Hyphomicrobium denitrificans ATCC 51888: one gene and its partner. The protein of the gene in region 1 interacts with the protein of each later gene in a pairwise test. Links are inferred from orthologs where the notes say so. Each region holds a gene or a part of one and is shown on either strand. Other genes may lie near its edges.

Region 1 (9,213 bases):
TTCGCAACGATGCCGATGAGACCGTCGGCGGCGATGCGTCCCGACTTCTTCGCGGCTTTCGAAAGACCCTTCTTGCGCAGCCAGTCGACGGCGGCTTCGATATCGCCGCCGGTTTCGGTCAGCGCCGTCTTGCAATCCATCATGCCTGCGCCGGTCATGTCGCGCAGCTTCTTCACATCTGCTGCGGTGATCGTCGTCATCCTGTCACCCATTAGGTTCGAGGCGCCGAAAGGCGCCTCTGTTGTCCTGATTCACAAGTTCAACCCCGTGTGAGGGCGCGAAATCCGCGCCCTTATACGGCGGCTGCTTCCACGAGCTTCTTAGCCTGCGCAACCCAATCTTCTTTGACGACCTGCCCCTTGAGCTTCAGCTGCCGGTCGAGCGCCGCCGTATAATCGGCATCGAGGTCGGCGAGCTGCCAGAAGTGGTAGACGCCAGCGTCGTTGAGGCGCTGCTCGAGCTTCGGCGTGATGCCGGTGATGCGCTTGAGATCGTCGGCTTCGCCACGCGGCGCTTCAATGCCCTTGAACGTGACCTTCGGCAGATCCTCGGCCGGCGGAGCTTCGGAAGCACCGATATCGATACCGGAGGAGCCCTGAGCGCGCTCGATGCCGTCGAGGGCGGCGCGCGCCATCAGATCGCAATAGAGCGTGATCGCGCGGCCAGCGTCGTCGTTGCCCGGAACCGGATAGTCGATGCCGTCGGGATCGCAGTTCGTGTCGACGATCGCAACGATCGGGATGTTGAGCTTGCGCGCTTCCTGGATCGCGATCGATTCCTTGTTGGTATCGATGACGACGAGGAGATCGGGCGTGCCGCCCATGTCCTTGATGCCGCCGAGCGACTGGTTGAGCTTGTCGCGCTCACGCGTCAGGTTCAGCACTTCCTTCTTGGTGCGGCCCTGCGGGTCGGCAAGAATGTCGTCGAGCTGACGCAGACGGCGGATCGACTGCGAAACCGTCTTCCAGTTGGTCAGCGTGCCGCCGAGCCAGCGGTGATTGATGAAGTACTGCGCGCTGCGCTTTGCAGCTTCGGCGATGCCGTCGGATGCCTGACGCTTCGTCGCGACGAACAGAACGCGACCGCCACCGGCGACGGTATCGGAAACCTTGAGCAGCGCCTGGTGCAGCATCGGCACCGTCTGCGTCAGGTCGAGAATGTGGATTTTGTTGCGCGACCCATAGATGAACGGCGCCATCTTGGGGTTCCAGCGGTGAGCCTGGTGGCCGAAATGAACGCCAGCTTCCAAAAGCTGACGCATATTGAAGGCAGGAAGTGCCATCGAATAGGATCCTTTTTCCGGTTAGACCTCCGCAAGACTGAGAAGAGATCAGCAAGCCTTTTCATGGGCTTACGTTTCTCCACCGGAGCGCGATGCGGGGCTTTTCATCCGCATGGCACATGGTCTCGCGTGTGAGATGGCGGCTGTATACGGGGGTTTTTCCGGAAGTGCAACCCACGCGTGCCGCCCAAAAGCGCGGCATTCGGCACGCTTCAAGTTGCCTATAACGCCACTGCTCGGACGCCGGGCAAAAGAAAAACGGCACGCTGTCCGCCGAGCTCAAGCGCTCAGGCCGCCGCGTGCCGTTGTCTGGGATTGCAAATCGCCAGCCGGACGGCACGGCGATCGACTGGACTTAAATCTTTCGTCCAGGAAAATGACGCTCGCGATTACTTACACTTGGCGTCGAGAGCCGTCATGCCTTCGTCCATGGCTTTGGCTTCCGGCGTTTCGTCGGCTGCGTCCTGACCGGCATCCCATGCGTTCTCGAAATCGTCGCCAAGCACTTTGAAATACCCGTCGATCTCGTCGCCGGCGGCTTCGGCTTTCTTCTGGTCGTCACCGACTTCGTCCATTTTTTTCGACATGGCGCAGTAGGCTTTGACTTTCGCCGGGTCGGCCGCCGCCGCATCCAGTGTCGACTTAATGTCCGCAGCACTCATTTTGGCGGGCGCGGGCGCGTTTTTCGCGTCCTGCGCATGAGCGGCAGGAACGATCAGCAGAGCGGCGATAACGGCAGCATAAAGTTTTGACATGATGTTCCCTCGTTTCGGCTGGGCTGGCGCGGGCGACCCTTGCGCCTAAACTATGTCAGAAGAAGGCTGCGTCTTGCAGACAGCCTTCTCCTGACAAACAGACTGGCTTAGCGCCAGGCGCAGTGGCGGTGACCGTGGCGATAGCGGCAGACCCACTTCTTCTTGTGCCACGAGTGACGCTTGACGCCGCGCTTTTTGTATTGGCCGTGACGGCGATAATCGACCTGCTCAGCAGCGGAGCTGCTGTTGTGCGTGCTGATGCCGTTCAGGCTGGAACTGGCAACACCGGCGCTCGCCATGCTTGCGCCACCGAGCGTCAGAGCGGCGAAGGCCGCAGCTGCGATCAGACTCTTTTTCATCGAAGGCTCCTATCTAGCATATGACGCGTCTCCGCACGTCCAGACCCTAAACGTGCGAATGATCAAAAAGCCGTCGTCGCTAACAAGATTATTCTGCGGAGCAAGGTGCGCCGTGCGCGTGCGCGCAACCAGAAGTTCGGACGCCGACTCTACGCCTCGATGACTTCCACCACGATCGGCAGCGCCGCGATGCGACCGGCCTCCAACGGCGAAACGTCGTAGCGTCCAGGTAGAATCAAATCCACTTCGCAACCACGATCCAACAATGGAAGCACGATGCGCACTTCACCGCCGCGATGCGTCGGCTTCAGACGGCTGCTGATTTCCGCGAGACGCGCGCCGTTGGCTCCCGCGCATTCGCGCTGATCGAGAACGACGCGCAGATTGCGTGCAACACCCGCGGCCGCCTTATCGAGCGCTTCAATCGATTGCACGCGCATTTTCAGCGTATCGCCATCGCGCTCGGCTTCGACTGAAACGATGACCGGCGTTCCGGGCTCGAGGAGTTCGCGGCAAACCGCGAGCGTGTCGGAAAAGATCACGGCCTCGAACTGTCCCGTCGCATCGGAGAACGATGCGAACGCGAACTTATTGCCCTTCTGCGAGCGCCGTTCGCGCGCTGCGATGACGACGCCTGCCAAACGTCCGGCTGTCGCGCCGCGCTCGGTCAGCACTTCGAACTCGGTGAATTTTCGGACGCCGAGCTTTGACAGCACATGATCGTACTGATCGAGCGGATGGCCCGAGAGATAAAATCCGATGGCCTCGAACTCGGCGGCCAAGCGCTCCATCGGCGTCCAGCCTTCCGCCGAGCGCAACACGAGTTCAGCTGCCTTGCCGCCAGAGCCGAAGAGATCGGTCATACCCTGCGCTTCGTTCGCTGTGCGCCGCTGTGCCGACGCGAGGATCGTATCGGCGTTGGCTGCGACGCGCGCGCGATCGTTATTGAACGCATCGAACGCACCGCCTTTCGCCAGCGTTTCGATGGCGCGCTTGTTGAGCGCTTTTGCATCGACCCGCTCCGCGAAATCGGCGAGCGACTTGAATGCGCCCTTCTCGTTACGTTCGTTGACGATCGTTTCGACGGCGCCCGCGCCGATGTTCTTCAACGCGGCCAGCGAATAGCGGATAGCGCCGTGCTTCGCGCCTTCCGCCGCCGGCTCGACACCGAAATCGACGGCCGATTGATTGACGCACGGCGGCAGCATGCGAATTCCGGATTTGCGCGCTTCCGACGCAAACATCGCGAGCTTGTCCGTGTTGCCCATATCGAGCGTCATGGACGCCGCAAAGAATTCCTCGCGGAAGTTCGCCTTCAAATAGGCCGTGTGATAGCTGACGAGCGCATAGGCCGCCGCGTGCGATTTGTTGAAGCCGTAGCCAGCGAACTTGTCGACGAGTTCGAAGATGTATTTCGCTTCTTCTTTCTTCACGCCTTTGGCGACGGCGCCCTCGACGAAGCGCGCCTGCTGCTTCGCCATTTCGGCTTTGTCTTTTTTACCCATCGCGCGGCGAAGCATGTCGGCCTGTCCGAGCGTATAGCCGCCCATCACCTGCGCGATCTGAATGACCTGCTCCTGGTAGATGATGACGCCGTAGGTTTCCTTCAGAATGCCTTGGAGCATGTCGTGCAGGTAATCGACGGGCTCCTCGCCGTGCTTGCGATTGATGTAGGTCGGGATGTTGTCCATCGGACCCGGCCGGTAGAGCGCGACCATGGCGATGATGTCTTCGAAGCGGTCGGGCTTCAGCCGCTTCAAGCTTTCGCGCATGCCGGTACTTTCAAGCTGGAAGACGCCAGCCGTATCGGCCTTCGCCAGCATGTCGTAGGTCGGCTTGTCGTCGAGAGGCAGGCTCGGCAGATCGACGGTGACGCCGCGCACTTGGCTGATCAGCTTGACGGCCTTTTCGAGCACGGTGAGCGTTTTGAGACCGAGGAAGTCGAACTTCACGAGGCCCGCCGCCTCGACCATCTTCCAGTTGTATTGCGTGATGGGAAAATGCGATTTCGGATCGCGATAAAGCGGCACCAGTTCTTCGAGCGGCCTGTCGCCGATCACCATGCCGGCGGCGTGCGTCGACGCGTGGCGATAGAGGCCTTCGAGCTTCTGCGCGATTTCGAGAAGGCGCGCGACGATCGGTTCGCGGTCACGCTCTTCCTGCAGCTTCGGCTCGCCCTCGATGGCTTGCGCCAGCGTGACTGGATTGGCCGGGTTGTTCGGCACAAGTTTGCATAGCCGGTCGACCTGACCGTACGGCATCTGCAGTACGCGGCCGACGTCGCGCAGCACGGCGCGCGCCTGCAGCTTTCCGTGCGTGATGATCTGCGCGACGCGATCGTCGCCGTATTTTTTCTGCACATAGTCGATGACGCGATCGCGCTTTTCCTGGCAGAAGTCGACGTCGAAGTCCGGCATCGAAATACGTTCGGGATTGAGGAAGCGCTCGAACAGCAGCCCGAATTGCAAAGGATCGAGATCGGTGATCGTCAGCGCATAGGCGACGAGCGAGCCCGCACCCGATCCGCGGCCCGGCCCGACCGGAACGCCGTTGGCTTTCGACCACTTGATGAAGTCGGCCACGATCAGGAAGTAGCCCGGAAACTTCATCTGCGTGATGACGTCGATTTCGTAGACGAGCCGCTTTTCGTAATCCTCGACCGTAAATCCCGCCGCGGGCCCGTGCGCCGCCAAACGCCGCGCGAGACCGTCCTTCGCCTGCGCTTTGAGTTCGGCAGCTTCGAGCCGGAAGTTTTCAATCTCGCTCAGACTGTCGTCGGCTTTGACGAAGCGCGGCAGGATCGGCTTGCGGCCCTCGGGCCGCGCCGTGCAGCGCATCGCGATCTCGACGGTGTTGGCGAGTGCTTCGGGCAGGTCCGCGAACAGCGACACCATCTCCGCTTCAGTCTTGAGATAATGCTCGGGACTGGCGCGACGGCGGTTGTCTTCGACGACGTAGCGGCCGTCGGCGATGCACAGCAGAACGTCGTGTGCTTCGTAGTCGCCGCGCTGCGCGAAATAGCATTCGTTCGTCGCGACGATCGGAATGCGCCGCGCGTAAGCGAGATCGAGAAGATCCGGCTCGACGTCGGCTTCCTCGGGCAGGCCGTGGCGCTGCACCTCGACGTAGAGCCGATCACCGAAAATCTTCTCGAGCGTTTTTATGCGCTCGAGTGCGAGATCGTGCTGGCCGTCGCGGAGAGCTGAATCGATCGGGCCTTGCGGTCCGCCGGTCAGCGCGATGATGCCTTCCGAAAACTCTTCGATGCGCGCGATCTTGACGTGCGCGGGCTCGTCGGCCGCGGCTTCGAAATAGAGCGCCTTCGACAGCCGCATCAGATTGGCGAAGCCGTCCGCCGTCATCGCGAGCAGCGCGATCTTGCCCGCAGGTTTGCTGCGCGGCTCGTTGCTCAGCGATCGCAACGCCGACGGCTGAGCGTCGCGGTTGTCGCCGAAGTCGACATCGAGCGAGCCGCCGGCGATCGGCTGCACGCCCGCGCCCCAAAGCTTGTCGGAGAATTCCAGCGCGCCGAAAAAGTTGTTGCTGTCGGTGAGGCCGAGCGCCGGAAGCTGCATCGCTTCGGCGAGCTTGGCGAGCTTGGCGATCGGCAGCGCGCCTTCGAGCAGCGAGTATGCCGAATGCACCTTGAGATGCACGAACTGCGGAGCTTTGGCAGGCCGAATCTGTTCCATGCTTTAGACTACGGCATCATAGCCGTTTTCGTCAGAACGCCATCCACAGCCGGGAATCCAGCGCGTTCAACGTCCGACGCTTGCCGGAGCCAGCTCGACGAGCCGCCCTTCGTGCATCTGCAGAACGCGGTCCATGCGCCGCGCCAATTCGAGGTTGTGGGTCGCGATCAGCGCCGCGACGCCCTGATGGCGAATGAGGTCGATCAGTTCGCGGAACACGTATTCGGACGTGTGAGGATCGAGGTTGCCGGTCGGCTCGTCGGCCAGCAAAAGCTTGGGCGAATTCGCAAGTCCTCGGCAAATCGCGGCGCGCTGCTGTTCGCCGCCGGAAAGCTCCGCCGGACGATGGTTGGCGCGCTCGCCGAGGCCGAGGCCGCTGAGCAGGGCCAACGCTCGGGCTTCGGCAGCCTTGCGGGCGCGGCCGAGAATGAGCTGCGGCAGCACGACGTTTTCAAGCGCCGAGAATTCCGGCAGCAACTGATGAAACTGATAGACGAAACCGATTTCCTTGCGCCGCAGCCGCGTTCGTTCGCCTTCCGAAAGCGTTGCGCAGTCGCGGCCGTTCAGGAAGACGCGGCCGCTCGTCGGAGATTCGAGCAGTCCCGTGATGTGCAGCAGCGTCGACTTGCCCGCGCCGGACGGTCCAACGAGGGCGACGGCCTGGCCCGGCCATAACACGGCATCGACACCCTTCAGGACCACGATCTCGCGCTCGCCCTGGCGGAACGATCGCGTTACGCCCTCGAGCTGCAAGATCGGCGAAAAAGTTGTACCGGCGGGCGATGTCTCCATGAGCGTCACTCGTACCGCAGCGCTTCGACGGGGTCGAGCCTTGAAGCCCGCCACGACGGATAGAGCGTTGCAATGACCGACAGGACGAGCGCCATGATGACGATGCCGCCGGTCTCGTGCGGATCGATGTCGGCAGGCAGCTTCGTCAGATAGTAGACGCTCGGATCGAAGACGGTCGTGCCTGTGACCCAGGACGCGAAATTCTTGATGCTGTCGATGTTCCAGCAAAAGACGACGCCGAGCAGCAGCCCCGCCAGCGTGCCGACGATACCGATCGAGGCTCCGGTGATCAGGAAGACACGCATCACCGCGCCTTTCGTGGCCCCCATCGTGCGCAGAATGGCGATGTCGCGGCCTTTGTCTTTCACCAACATCATCAGGCCGGAGATGATGTTCAGCGCCGCGACCAGCACGATCAGCGACAGGATGATGAACATCACGTTGCGCTCGACGGAAAGCACGTTGAAGAACGTCTCGTTACGCTGCCGCCAGTCGGCGACGGCGATCGAGGGGCCACCCGCCTGCAGAATGTCGGTGCGGAATTTGTCGACGTTTTCAGGATCGTTGACGATCACCTCGACGACGTCGACCTCGCCGCCCTTCGAGAAATATTTCTGCGCTTCCTTGAGCGGCATGAAGATCATCATGCGATCGTATTCGCTCATGCCGAGCTCGAAGATCGACGTGATCTGATAGGGCTTCGATCTCGGCGCTGTTCCGAACGGCGTCGCCGCACCGCGTGGCGAGACGAGCGTGATGCTGTCGCCGAGGCCGACGTGCAGCTGGTTCGCCAGTCGCACGCCGATCGCGATTCCGGTTTGCTCGTCGAAGCCGTCGAGCGTCCCTGCGCGGATATTTCCTGAAACGAGTTTCAGAGCCTTGAGATCGCTTTCGCGCACGCCGCGCACGAGACCGCCCAAGGCCTGCGAGCTTGACGACACCATCACCTGGCCTTCGATGACCGGCATAGCGACTTGCACGCCGGGCACCCGCGCGATCTTGTCTGCCATCTGCTCGTAATCGTCGAAGCGCTCACCGAGCTTTTGCACGATCACGTGGCCGTTGAGGCCCATGATTTTGGAGAACAGGTCGTGGCGGAAGCCGTTCATCACGGCCATGACGATAATGAGCGTTGCGACGCCCAGCATGATGCCGAGAAACGAGAATCCGGCGATGACCGAGATGAAGCCTTCCTTGCGGCGGGCGCGCAAATAGCGTCCGGCGATCATCCATTCGAACGACGAAAAGGGCTTGGTATCCCGGACGGCCGTCGTCATTGCCCCTCGCTCCGTCTTCCCCGTGAAGCGCGCCGCATCGCACCCCCATGTGTCTGAGTTAAGGCATGGGGTGAGTTGCGGCTGCGCGATTCCCTAAGGGTTTTTAATAGGCTCGGGCGATTAAGACATACTCCTTCGCGGGTTCTCCCGTGAAAAGACACTTGCCCACCGCCTGTTCCTGGCCCAGCGGGGCATTCCGGATGGTCAATTTCAGGGCTTTCAGGCGATCCGCGATCGCGTCCAGGCTATCGCCCTCGGGCCGCGACCAGGGAACGCGCGCCCAGCCCTTGAAGGCGCCGCCTTCATCGTCGCCCTCCGCCGGGCCGAAATAGGCGGCCAGATCCTCGAACGAATTGAGGTTCGTGATGATGTTGCCGTCGAGCCGCGCCTTGGCTTCGGCATAGAGCGCCTGTTGGATTTCCTTCAGCAGCGCCGGAGCCTGACTGACGAAATCTGCGCGGGGCAAGGTCTGCGAGATGACCTTGTCGCCGTCGCGCAGCTTATCGCGACGCATGAACGTGACGTTGCCACCGCTCGCGTCGCGGCCGCCGATTTCGACGATGACCGGCGCGCCGCGGCGTACCCAGTTCCAGCGCTTCTCGGCGGACTTCACCGCCTTCGCATCGACGAGCGTGCGAATGCCGGCGGCCTTCAAATCTTTTTCGAGCGCCGCGCAGTATTCGATGAGCGCGGCGTCTTCCGGCTTCTCGCGCAGCATTGGCACGATGACGATCTGGCGCGGCGCGATCGCGGGCGGCAAACGCAGGCCATCGTCGTCGCCGTGGGTCATGATCACGCCGCCGATGAGACGGGTTGAAACACCCCAGCTCGTCGTATGGCAATAAGTGAGCTTGCCGTCGGCGTTCTGGAACTGAATGTTCTGCGCTTCCGCGAAATGCGTTCCGAGATAATGCGAGGTGCCGGCCTGCAGCGCCTTGCCATCCTGCATCATCGCTTCGATCGAATAGGTGTTGTCGGCGCCGGGGAAGCGCTCGTTCGCCGGCTTTTCGCCCGCGATCACGGGCATCGCGAGGACATCCTCAGCGAACGTGCGAT
Region 2 (7,945 bases), 1.4 Mb from region 1 along the record:
GTATTCGCTGTCAGGCGTCGGCATTGCGCTGCAGAAGCTGCAGGAAACGTGTTTCTGACACGATCGCGCTAGATCTTTGTTCCCACTTTTCCGGAAGCACTCTAGACGCGGTGCCGGGCGCGGAGATGCACGTAGATCGCGCCTTCGCCGCCGTGCTGGATCGCGGCCGTCGTGTAGCTGACGACGATGGTGCGAACGTCCGGCTCTTCCAGCCAGCGGGGAACATTGCGCTTCAGCACGCCGCGTTCATTCTCCGGATTGCGATAGCCCGCCTCGGACGCCGAGCCGGGCTTGCCCTTGCCGGTGATGACGAGCACGAAGCGCAGACCCCGGCTTTGACAGCGGAACAGAAACGCGCGGAGCGCGGCGTGCGCCTCGCTTTGCCGGAGACCGTGAAGGTCGACACGGGCTTCGATCTCGGTGCGGCCGCCGCGTATCTTACGCACGTGTTTGCGGTCGAAGTCCGCGAGATCCGGCGCAACTCGGCGCGCGGGCGCGATGGGAGCAGCCGGCGCAGGCTTGACGTTATCGTGCTTCAAGACCTGCGATTTGTGAGCGTGGTCCTGTTTCGGCGCCATCTTGGCTTTCAGAGGCTCGGTGGTCGCGCGTTCGCTCACATGCAAGCGACCCTTGGCGCGTTTCAGCGGCTCGATCGTGGCGGCTGCGTATTTCCAAACGGCGTCATCGTCCTCGTCGGACGCGTGACCTTTGCGGCCGCCTTTGCCGTGCGGCTTCTTCACGGCACGCCGCCCGCGGCTTGAGGTTTCGCGGCATCGCTGACCGGCAATAAAACGATGAAATGGCCCTTCTGCTTGGTCACGCCCGCGAGACGGCCCGCCTCATCACCCGAGCCGAAATAGATGTCGCCCCGCTCCGGTCCCTTGATCGCGGAGCCGACGTCGTGGGCGATCATCAGCCGGTGGAAGCCTCCGGATTTCGTTGCGTGCGTCAGCTCCGGAGCATCGACGAAAATCGGCGTGCCGAGCGCGTAGTACGAGGTATCGACCGCAAGACTGCGCCGGGGCTGCAACGGGATGTTGTTGGCGCCGATCGGGCCTTTGCCATCGTCGCCGGTCAGCTCACGGAAGAAGACATACGATTCATTCTTCCACATCACGGAGCGGGCGCGTTCGACGTTGGCGCGCAGCCATTGCTTCAGAGCCTGTAGCGACATGACCTCAGCGCTGATTTCGCGCGATGCGATCAGCGCGCGGCCGATCGACGTGTAAGGGTATCCGTTCTTGCCGTCGTAGGACACGCGCACCTTCTCGCCGCCGGGCAACTCAACCCGTCCTGAGCCTTGCACCTGCATGAAGAACACGTCGACGGGGTCCTTGAAGTACATGAGCTCAAGGTCCTGGCCCGCGAGCCCACCCTGCTCGATCTCGGCACGGGTCGGAAACGGCTTCAGTCCCGCATCGGTCTTGCGCATATGCGTCGGCGCAGACGATTTGGCTCCGCGTTCGCTTTCCGCAACCATGTTCACGAGATCGGGCGGACGGCGATAGATCGGGATGGGGAATTCGGCTGTGCGGACGCGCGAGCCCTTGAGCAACGGTTCGTAATAGCCGGTCAGCAGGCCCGAATCTTTCGCGCCAGCGACGCTATGCGGGCGGAAGTGGCGCTCGAAGAAGGCGCGCGCTGCCTTGCGCGTGCGAATGCCGGCAGCCTGGTCCTGGGCAAGAGCCAGTTTGCAGACTTGAAGGAGGTTTTTCTTGTAGGTGGGTTCACCGGCTTTCGGGCCGGATGCCGACGTGCTCAGAACGGGACCGCACGAGGCGACAAAGGCTTTCCAGGCGGCAAGATGATCATCATCCGCCCAGCCGGGGATGTCGCTGAACGCTATCGGGTCGAAGTTCACCGCGTTCGTCTTCATAGGGGTCGATGTTCCGGCCATCGCGGGCTCGGCGCCAAGATGAAATCCGGCTGAGCTTATCAGAATTGCGGCCGCGAACGGGAGACCGGCGCGCCTCCACTGGGACGATCGACACCTTGCGATGCTCATGACGCGCCCCCAGTGCCCGCGCCGCTATGCCCAACAAAACTTTGGGCGGATCACTCAGTGTGCCGCCCAGAGTTCGATTCTGATCTAATTCGGGGCCTGTGTCGCGACCAATCGCCAGTTTGGATTGCTGAGCGCCTTTGCGGACGAGACGTCCCGGCTGAAAATCCAGATGTCGGTCACATCCTTGATCTTCTGCGCATCGCCCGCGATGACCTCGCCGGCCTTGTCGCGCGTCGCGGAGATCAGTTCGCTGATGAAGCGCACGGTCAACGCGGCGGTGCCGTTCTTGACTTCGGCGTCGACAATGTCGGCCTTCTTGATGCCGACGAACTGCTGGTCCAGCACCTCGCCGCGCGCTTCCCGATCCGCGATCGCAGAGCTGAACCCGTCAAAGACGTCCTTGCTCAGCAAATCCTTCAGCATGCGGCGATTGCCCTCGGCAAACGCGGACACGATCATTTCGTAGGCGCGGCCGGCACCGGTCACGAAGGATTCCGGATCGAATTCCGGGTCCAGCTTAGCCACTTGGAGGAGGCCAGCGGTGACATCGGGATTGCTGACAGGATAGGCATTGATGCGCGTTTCGGCGGACGGTCCTGCTGCTTCGGCGGCAGGCGCGGCCGGGGCCGCATCGCGATCACGCCGCGGCATCGTGATGACGTCGGCTGAAGGGGCGTCGGCCCCAGCGCGCTGGCTGGCCTCCCGCTCACGGGCGCGCAGACGCTCGACGCGCTGCTCGTCCTCGTCCGTACGGTGGCCGAGCACGCTTCTCAGCTTGATGATCGCCGCAACCGCCACAATAAGCGCGATCAGCGTGATAAGGTCAAATTGGCCAGACATTCTTAAGGCTTGAGCCTCCGGTATCGTGGCGGGCTAAAGTGTCACGTCGAACTGCCCGAGTACGGCTTCGTATCTAAGGCCTCGCGGCCGACTTTTGTAGGTTTGACTTTATAACAGTTGTCGAGCGTGAAGTCTCGCAGGGGGACTTTGCTCGGATCTTTTACCCCTTGGCAGCCACTTATGGCGAATGTGGTGAATAGCGTTGAAAACGCGCAGGTCGCCCCCAGGTCAGACAGTGGTTCGGCCGACCCATCCGCGCTAAGGTGCCGCAATGTATTGGCGAGAGCTGATGTCTCAACCCTTTAAAATTGCGATCATCCTGCTTTTTGCGGCTTTTCCACTTGTGGAGATCGGCCTGCTCATCCGGCTTGGCCGCATGATCGGGGTCGGCTGGCTGGCCGTCATCGTCATCGGAACAGCCTTTCTCGGGGCCTACGTGATCCGAAAGGTCGGGCTTTCGGTCTTTGAGCGCGCCTTGTCCCGGCTCGGTTCGGAGCGCCAAGGCGTTTCCCCACTGTTCGACGGCTTCGTGCAAGTACTGGCCGGCGTGTTGCTGATCTTTCCCGGCGTGATTTCCGATGTGATCGGACTGCTGTTGCTTGTGCCCCAGATCCGCAGAGCGCTGATCCGCACCGGCCTGTTGAAACTCGTCACGCTGTTTCACTATCAAGCCGAGGTCGATCGCGGTTCCTTCCATGCGGCCCACACCGAAGCTCAGGAAGAAACGGACGGACCGGTCATCGAAGGCGAATACGAGCGGCTCAGCGAGAAACCGCTCAGGCAAGGGCGCTCGGTGCAGCAACGGCGCTATCGCTCGTGAAATGCGATCCAACGTTTTGTTGACGCGACTGTAAAAGCACGCGTTGCGCGCGTAGGGCCAGCGTGCTAGCCAGCCGCCTTCGACGGGCGGGAAGCATAAGAGGATAACATGGCTGAAAACGGTAGCTCAGGAAACGGCTCGGCCGAAGCAGTTGCGGCGGAAGGCCAGCAGCCGATTCAAGCCAAGATCGTCAGCCAGTACATCAAGGATCTGTCGTTCGAGAACCCGAACTTCCGCAAGCTCATCACGAGCCCGGGCGATCAGCCGAACCTCAAGGTCGAGGTCAATGTCGGCGCCCAGCGCATCGAAAACGATCTTTTCGAATCGGCGATCGAATTCAAAGCGACGGCGTCGAACAATCTCGGCACGATTTATGTTCTCGAGACCGTCTATGCAGGCGTTCTGAAAATCGAGAGCATTCCGGAGCAGGCGCTCGAGCCGTTCCTGCTGATCTCCGGCCCGACCATGATCTTCCCGTTCCTGCGCCGTCTGGTAGCCGACATCACGCGCGAAGGCGGCTTCCCGCCGCTGCTGCTCGATCCGATCGATTTCGGCGGGCTGTATGTGCGCCGCCAGCAGCAGCTCGCGCAGTCTGCGGGAAAGACGGTGGCCTGAGGCCACCGCTTTTTTCAAAACTCAGGACGTAACCGCTCCCCAGAAGCGGTTCCAGATCGCCTTCGCGCCCATCTTTTCGATGAAGCTGCGATGCGCGACGAGGTCCGCTTCGGTCAGCCGGGACGGCAGCGGTTCGGGCCGTTGCTTCGCGGCTGCGCGTTTGCCGTTACGGCGTTCGCTGGTCGCCGCGCCACTGCCGATCGTCTGCAGCCCGAACGTCGCCTGACGCTCGCCAAGCAGTTCAACGTAGACTTCCGCGAGAAGCAGACTGTCGACGATGGCGCCGTGCTTCGTGCGCTGGGAAGTGTCGATGCCGTAACGCTTGCAGAGCGCGTCGAGCGAGTTCGGACCGGCCGGATGACGGCGGCGCGCCAAGGCCAGCGTGTCGACGACGCGATCGAAGCTCAGCGGTTTCTCGCCGACAAGACCCAGCTCGTGATTGAGGAAGTTGACGTCGAACTGAGCGTTGTGAATGACGAGGATGTCGTCGCCGATAAACGCCAGGAAATCGCGATAGACTTCGCGGAACAGCGGCTTGCCGATCAGGAATTCGGTCGAGATGCCGTGGACGTTCTGCGCCTCCATCGGCACATTGCGTTCGGGATTGATGAAGCGGTGAAACTCGACGCCTGTCGGGATGCGATTGATGATCTCGATGCCGCCGATTTCGATCAGGCGGTCGCCGGTTTTCGGATCGAGACCCGTCGTTTCGGTATCGAGCACGATTTCGCGCATGAGAACGCTGGTCTCCCAGGAAAATTCAGTCGCGGCGATTTCTAATCGCGCCAATGGCGATCGAAGGCATCGCCGTCGCGGCCTCTCAGCTTATCGATAACGGCATCGATTTGGCTGTTGCAGCTCTCGACGGTTCCGGCTGTTTCCACAACGAAATCCGCGAGAGCGCGCTTTTTTTCTTCTGAGAGCTGGCGGCTGCGAATTGTCGCGAATTTCGATTCCGTCATTCCCGGGCGCGACAGAACACGCGCGCGTTGCGTCGCCTCGTCCGCGCTGACCACCACGATGACGTCGACCGCGCCATAGCCGCCAGCCTCGAAAAGCAGGGGCACTTCGAGGACGGCGATCGGGGTGCCCTTGGCGTGCTCGGCTTGAATGAAGCGGCGTTCGCCTGCGCGGATTCTCGGATGCACGATCCGTTCAAGGTCAGCGAATTTTTCCGGCTTGCCGAGCAGTAGCGCCGACAATTTCGCGCGATCGACTTTGCCGTCCGTTGTCGCGCCGGGAAACGCCTGCTCGATCTCGTCGGCCAGCGGTCCGGCGTAAAGCCGGTGCACTTCGCGGTCGGCGTCGAAAACGGGAATGCCACGTTCGAGAAACCGCGCGGCGGCCGTGGATTTTCCCATGCCGATCGAGCCCGTCAGGCCGACGATCAGCATTTGGCACCGCCGATATCGCGCGCGATGATCTGATAGAGCTCGGACGTAACGACGGGGCGCACGCCGAACCATTTTTCAAAGCCGGGGACGGCCTGGTGCAGCAACATGCCGAGGCCATCGACACCGATCAGTCCGTTGGCGCGCGCCGTTTGCAAGAATTCCGTTTCGAGCGGCACGTAAACGAGATCAGCGGCGACGGCACCTGACTGCGCGCGCGTGAACTCGATGCCGACGGAGCCGGCGCCGTTCATGCCCAACGTCGTCGTGTTGACGATGACGGCAGCTTCCGGGACGTGCTCGTTTCTGTCGTCCCAGGCATGGGCCGAGACGCGCGCGCCGAAATGACGGACAAGGTCCTGTGCACGATCCAGCGTGCGATTGAAGACGCGAACATCGCCGATACCGGCTTCGAGAAATCCGTAGACGACGGCGCGCGCCGAGCCGCCGGCGCCGAGGATCAGAACCGGCCCGGCTCGTTTGCGCCAATCGGGCGCGGCGGCATCGAGATTGGCCATGAAGCCGTAGGTATCGGTGTTCGCGCAGGCCAAGCGACCGCCTTCGAGCCAGAGCGTATTCGCGGCGCTGACGGCGACGGCTGAGAGATCACGAATGGCGGCAAGTGCGAATGCCGTCTCCTTATGCGGGACCGTGACGTTGCAGCCCGCGAGTCCCAGCGCTTGCAACGACTGCAAAAAGGTTTGCAGATCTTCGGGCTTCACCGGCTCACGCGTATAGGAGCCATCAATCCCGTATTGCCGCAGCCAGTGATTGTGAATGAGCGGCGAGCGCGAGTGCGCGATCGGCCAGCCGATGACACAGGCGCGCGTCATGCCGTGACCATGCCTTCGTGACGGAGGCGCGCCAGAAGCTCCAGCAGCGGGATACCGAGGATCGTGAAATAATCGCCGTCGATTTCCTCGAACAGCTGCACGCCCGGACCTTCGATTTCATAGCAGCCGACGATCTGAAGCGCCCGCTCGCCCATTTTTTCGAGGTAGCAGCCGAGAAATTCGTCGGAGAACGAGCGCATCGTCATCTCGGCCGTCGCGCTTGTTTGCCAATGGACTTCGCCATTGCGCGCCAGTGCAACCGCCGAGACGAGTTCATGCGTTCGGCCGCGCAGCATCGACAGAATTTCGCGGGCTTCGGCGAGATTTTCAGCTTTGGAGAAAAATTTGCCGCCCAGCGTCAGGACCTGATCGGCGCCCACGACGAGAGCATTCGGGTGCTCGATCGAAACGAGGCGGGCTTTTTCCGCCGCGAGAACGCTGGCGATGTCGCTGCCTTCGACGTTTGCGGTCGCGCCTACGATGGCGTCGCGAATTTTGCCTTCATCGATGTTTGCCGGAATGACATCGAAGATCAGCCCCGTCGCTTCGAGAAGGGTTCGGCGCGCCGCGCTGCCGGACGCCAGAATCAAACGGGTGGCTTCAGGCACGAGGTGACTCCGATTCCGATTTCAAGCCGGATTTGCGATCCTGCAAAAGCTTCAAGATCATTGTCGCGGCTTCTTCGATCGAACGGCGCGTGACGTCGATGATGGGCCAGCTGTATTGCGCCGCGAGTTTCCGCGTGTAGGCGATTTCGGCGGAGATCAGATCACGATCGACATAGGATTCGAGATCGCGATCGGCCATCAGCACGGCGCGATTGCGACGCACGTCGGCGATGCGATCGACGTTGGCGATCAGGCACACGATGAACGCGGAGTGCGGTTCGAGCAGTTGTTCGGGCAACGGCACCTGCGGGACGAGCGGCAGGTTGGTCGTCTTGTAGCCGCGCTGGGCGAGATAGAGACTGGTCGGCGTTTTCGAAGTGCGCGAAATGCCGAGAAGCACGATATCGGCATCGCTCAGGTTGTCCGGCAGGCGGCCGTCGTCGTGCGCCATCGTGAAATTCATCGCATCGATGCGGCGGAAATAATCGGCATCGAGCACGTGCTGGCCGGCAACGGTCGGCGTTTGCGGCGCGCCGAGATAACTCTCGAACACCTGCATGATCGGTTGCAGCACCGCGAGGCATGGAATTTTGAGTTGCTGGCAATGCGTCTCGAGTTCATCCGCCAGCGCCTTGTTGACCACGGTGTAGAGAACGATGCCCGGTTCCTGCGCAATGTCGCTCAGCACGCGCTTCAGCTGGCGTTGCGTGCGCACAAGCGGATGCACATGCTCGATGGCGCGTATGTTCTGATACTGGACCGTCGCCGCCTTCGCGATCGCAACCAATGTCTCTCCGGTCGCGTCCGAGACGAGGTGCATGTGGAACATGCTC

The links.
Region 2: the proteins of dnaE (region 1) and dnaQ interact in binary tests that used the Escherichia coli proteins (3 or more experiments, as listed by UniProt). The link is inferred for Hyphomicrobium denitrificans ATCC 51888 from one-to-one orthologs.

What each region holds. Positions count from the first base shown.
Region 1 is NC_014313.1:1,955,925-1,965,137, forward strand. The notes cover bases 2,346-6,484. They hold dnaE (DNA polymerase III subunit alpha), read right to left. Parts: upstream 6,089-6,484; coding sequence 2,546-6,088; downstream 2,346-2,545. Other genes in these bases: HDEN_RS09445 (hypothetical protein), read right to left, coding at 2,346-2,396; HDEN_RS09455 (ABC transporter ATP-binding protein), read right to left, coding at 6,155-6,484. Outside these bases: tsf (translation elongation factor Ts), read right to left, coding at 1-200; HDEN_RS09435 (30S ribosomal protein S2), read right to left, coding at 293-1,282; HDEN_RS09440 (hypothetical protein), read right to left, coding at 1,672-2,037; more of HDEN_RS09445, read right to left, coding at 2,145-2,345; more of HDEN_RS09455, read right to left, coding at 6,485-6,880; HDEN_RS09460 (lipoprotein-releasing ABC transporter permease subunit), read right to left, coding at 6,886-8,157; proS (proline--tRNA ligase), read right to left, coding at 8,261-9,213. UniProt on the Escherichia coli protein: DNA polymerase III is a complex, multichain enzyme responsible for most of the replicative synthesis in bacteria. This DNA polymerase also exhibits 3' to 5' exonuclease activity. The alpha chain is the DNA polymerase catalytic subunit.
Region 2 is NC_014313.1:3,339,173-3,347,117, forward strand. What follows is about bases 3,159-6,029. They hold dnaQ (DNA polymerase III subunit epsilon), read right to left. Parts: upstream 5,016-6,029; coding sequence 4,302-5,015; downstream 3,159-4,301. Other genes in these bases: HDEN_RS16160 (FxsA family protein), read left to right, coding at 3,159-3,665; secB (protein-export chaperone SecB), read left to right, coding at 3,774-4,280; coaE (dephospho-CoA kinase), read right to left, coding at 5,057-5,674; HDEN_RS16180 (shikimate dehydrogenase), read right to left, coding at 5,668-6,029. Also shown: HDEN_RS16140 (invasion associated locus B family protein), read left to right, coding at 1-58; HDEN_RS16145 (Smr/MutS family protein), read right to left, coding at 102-740; mltA (murein transglycosylase A), read right to left, coding at 737-2,005; HDEN_RS16155 (Tim44/TimA family putative adaptor protein), read right to left, coding at 2,090-2,845; more of HDEN_RS16160, read left to right, coding at 3,135-3,158; more of HDEN_RS16180, read right to left, coding at 6,030-6,504; HDEN_RS16185 (Maf family protein), read right to left, coding at 6,501-7,112; HDEN_RS16190 (pyruvate, water dikinase regulatory protein), read right to left, coding at 7,105-7,945. UniProt on the Escherichia coli protein: DNA polymerase III is a complex, multichain enzyme responsible for most of the replicative synthesis in bacteria. The epsilon subunit contain the editing function and is a proofreading 3'-5' exonuclease.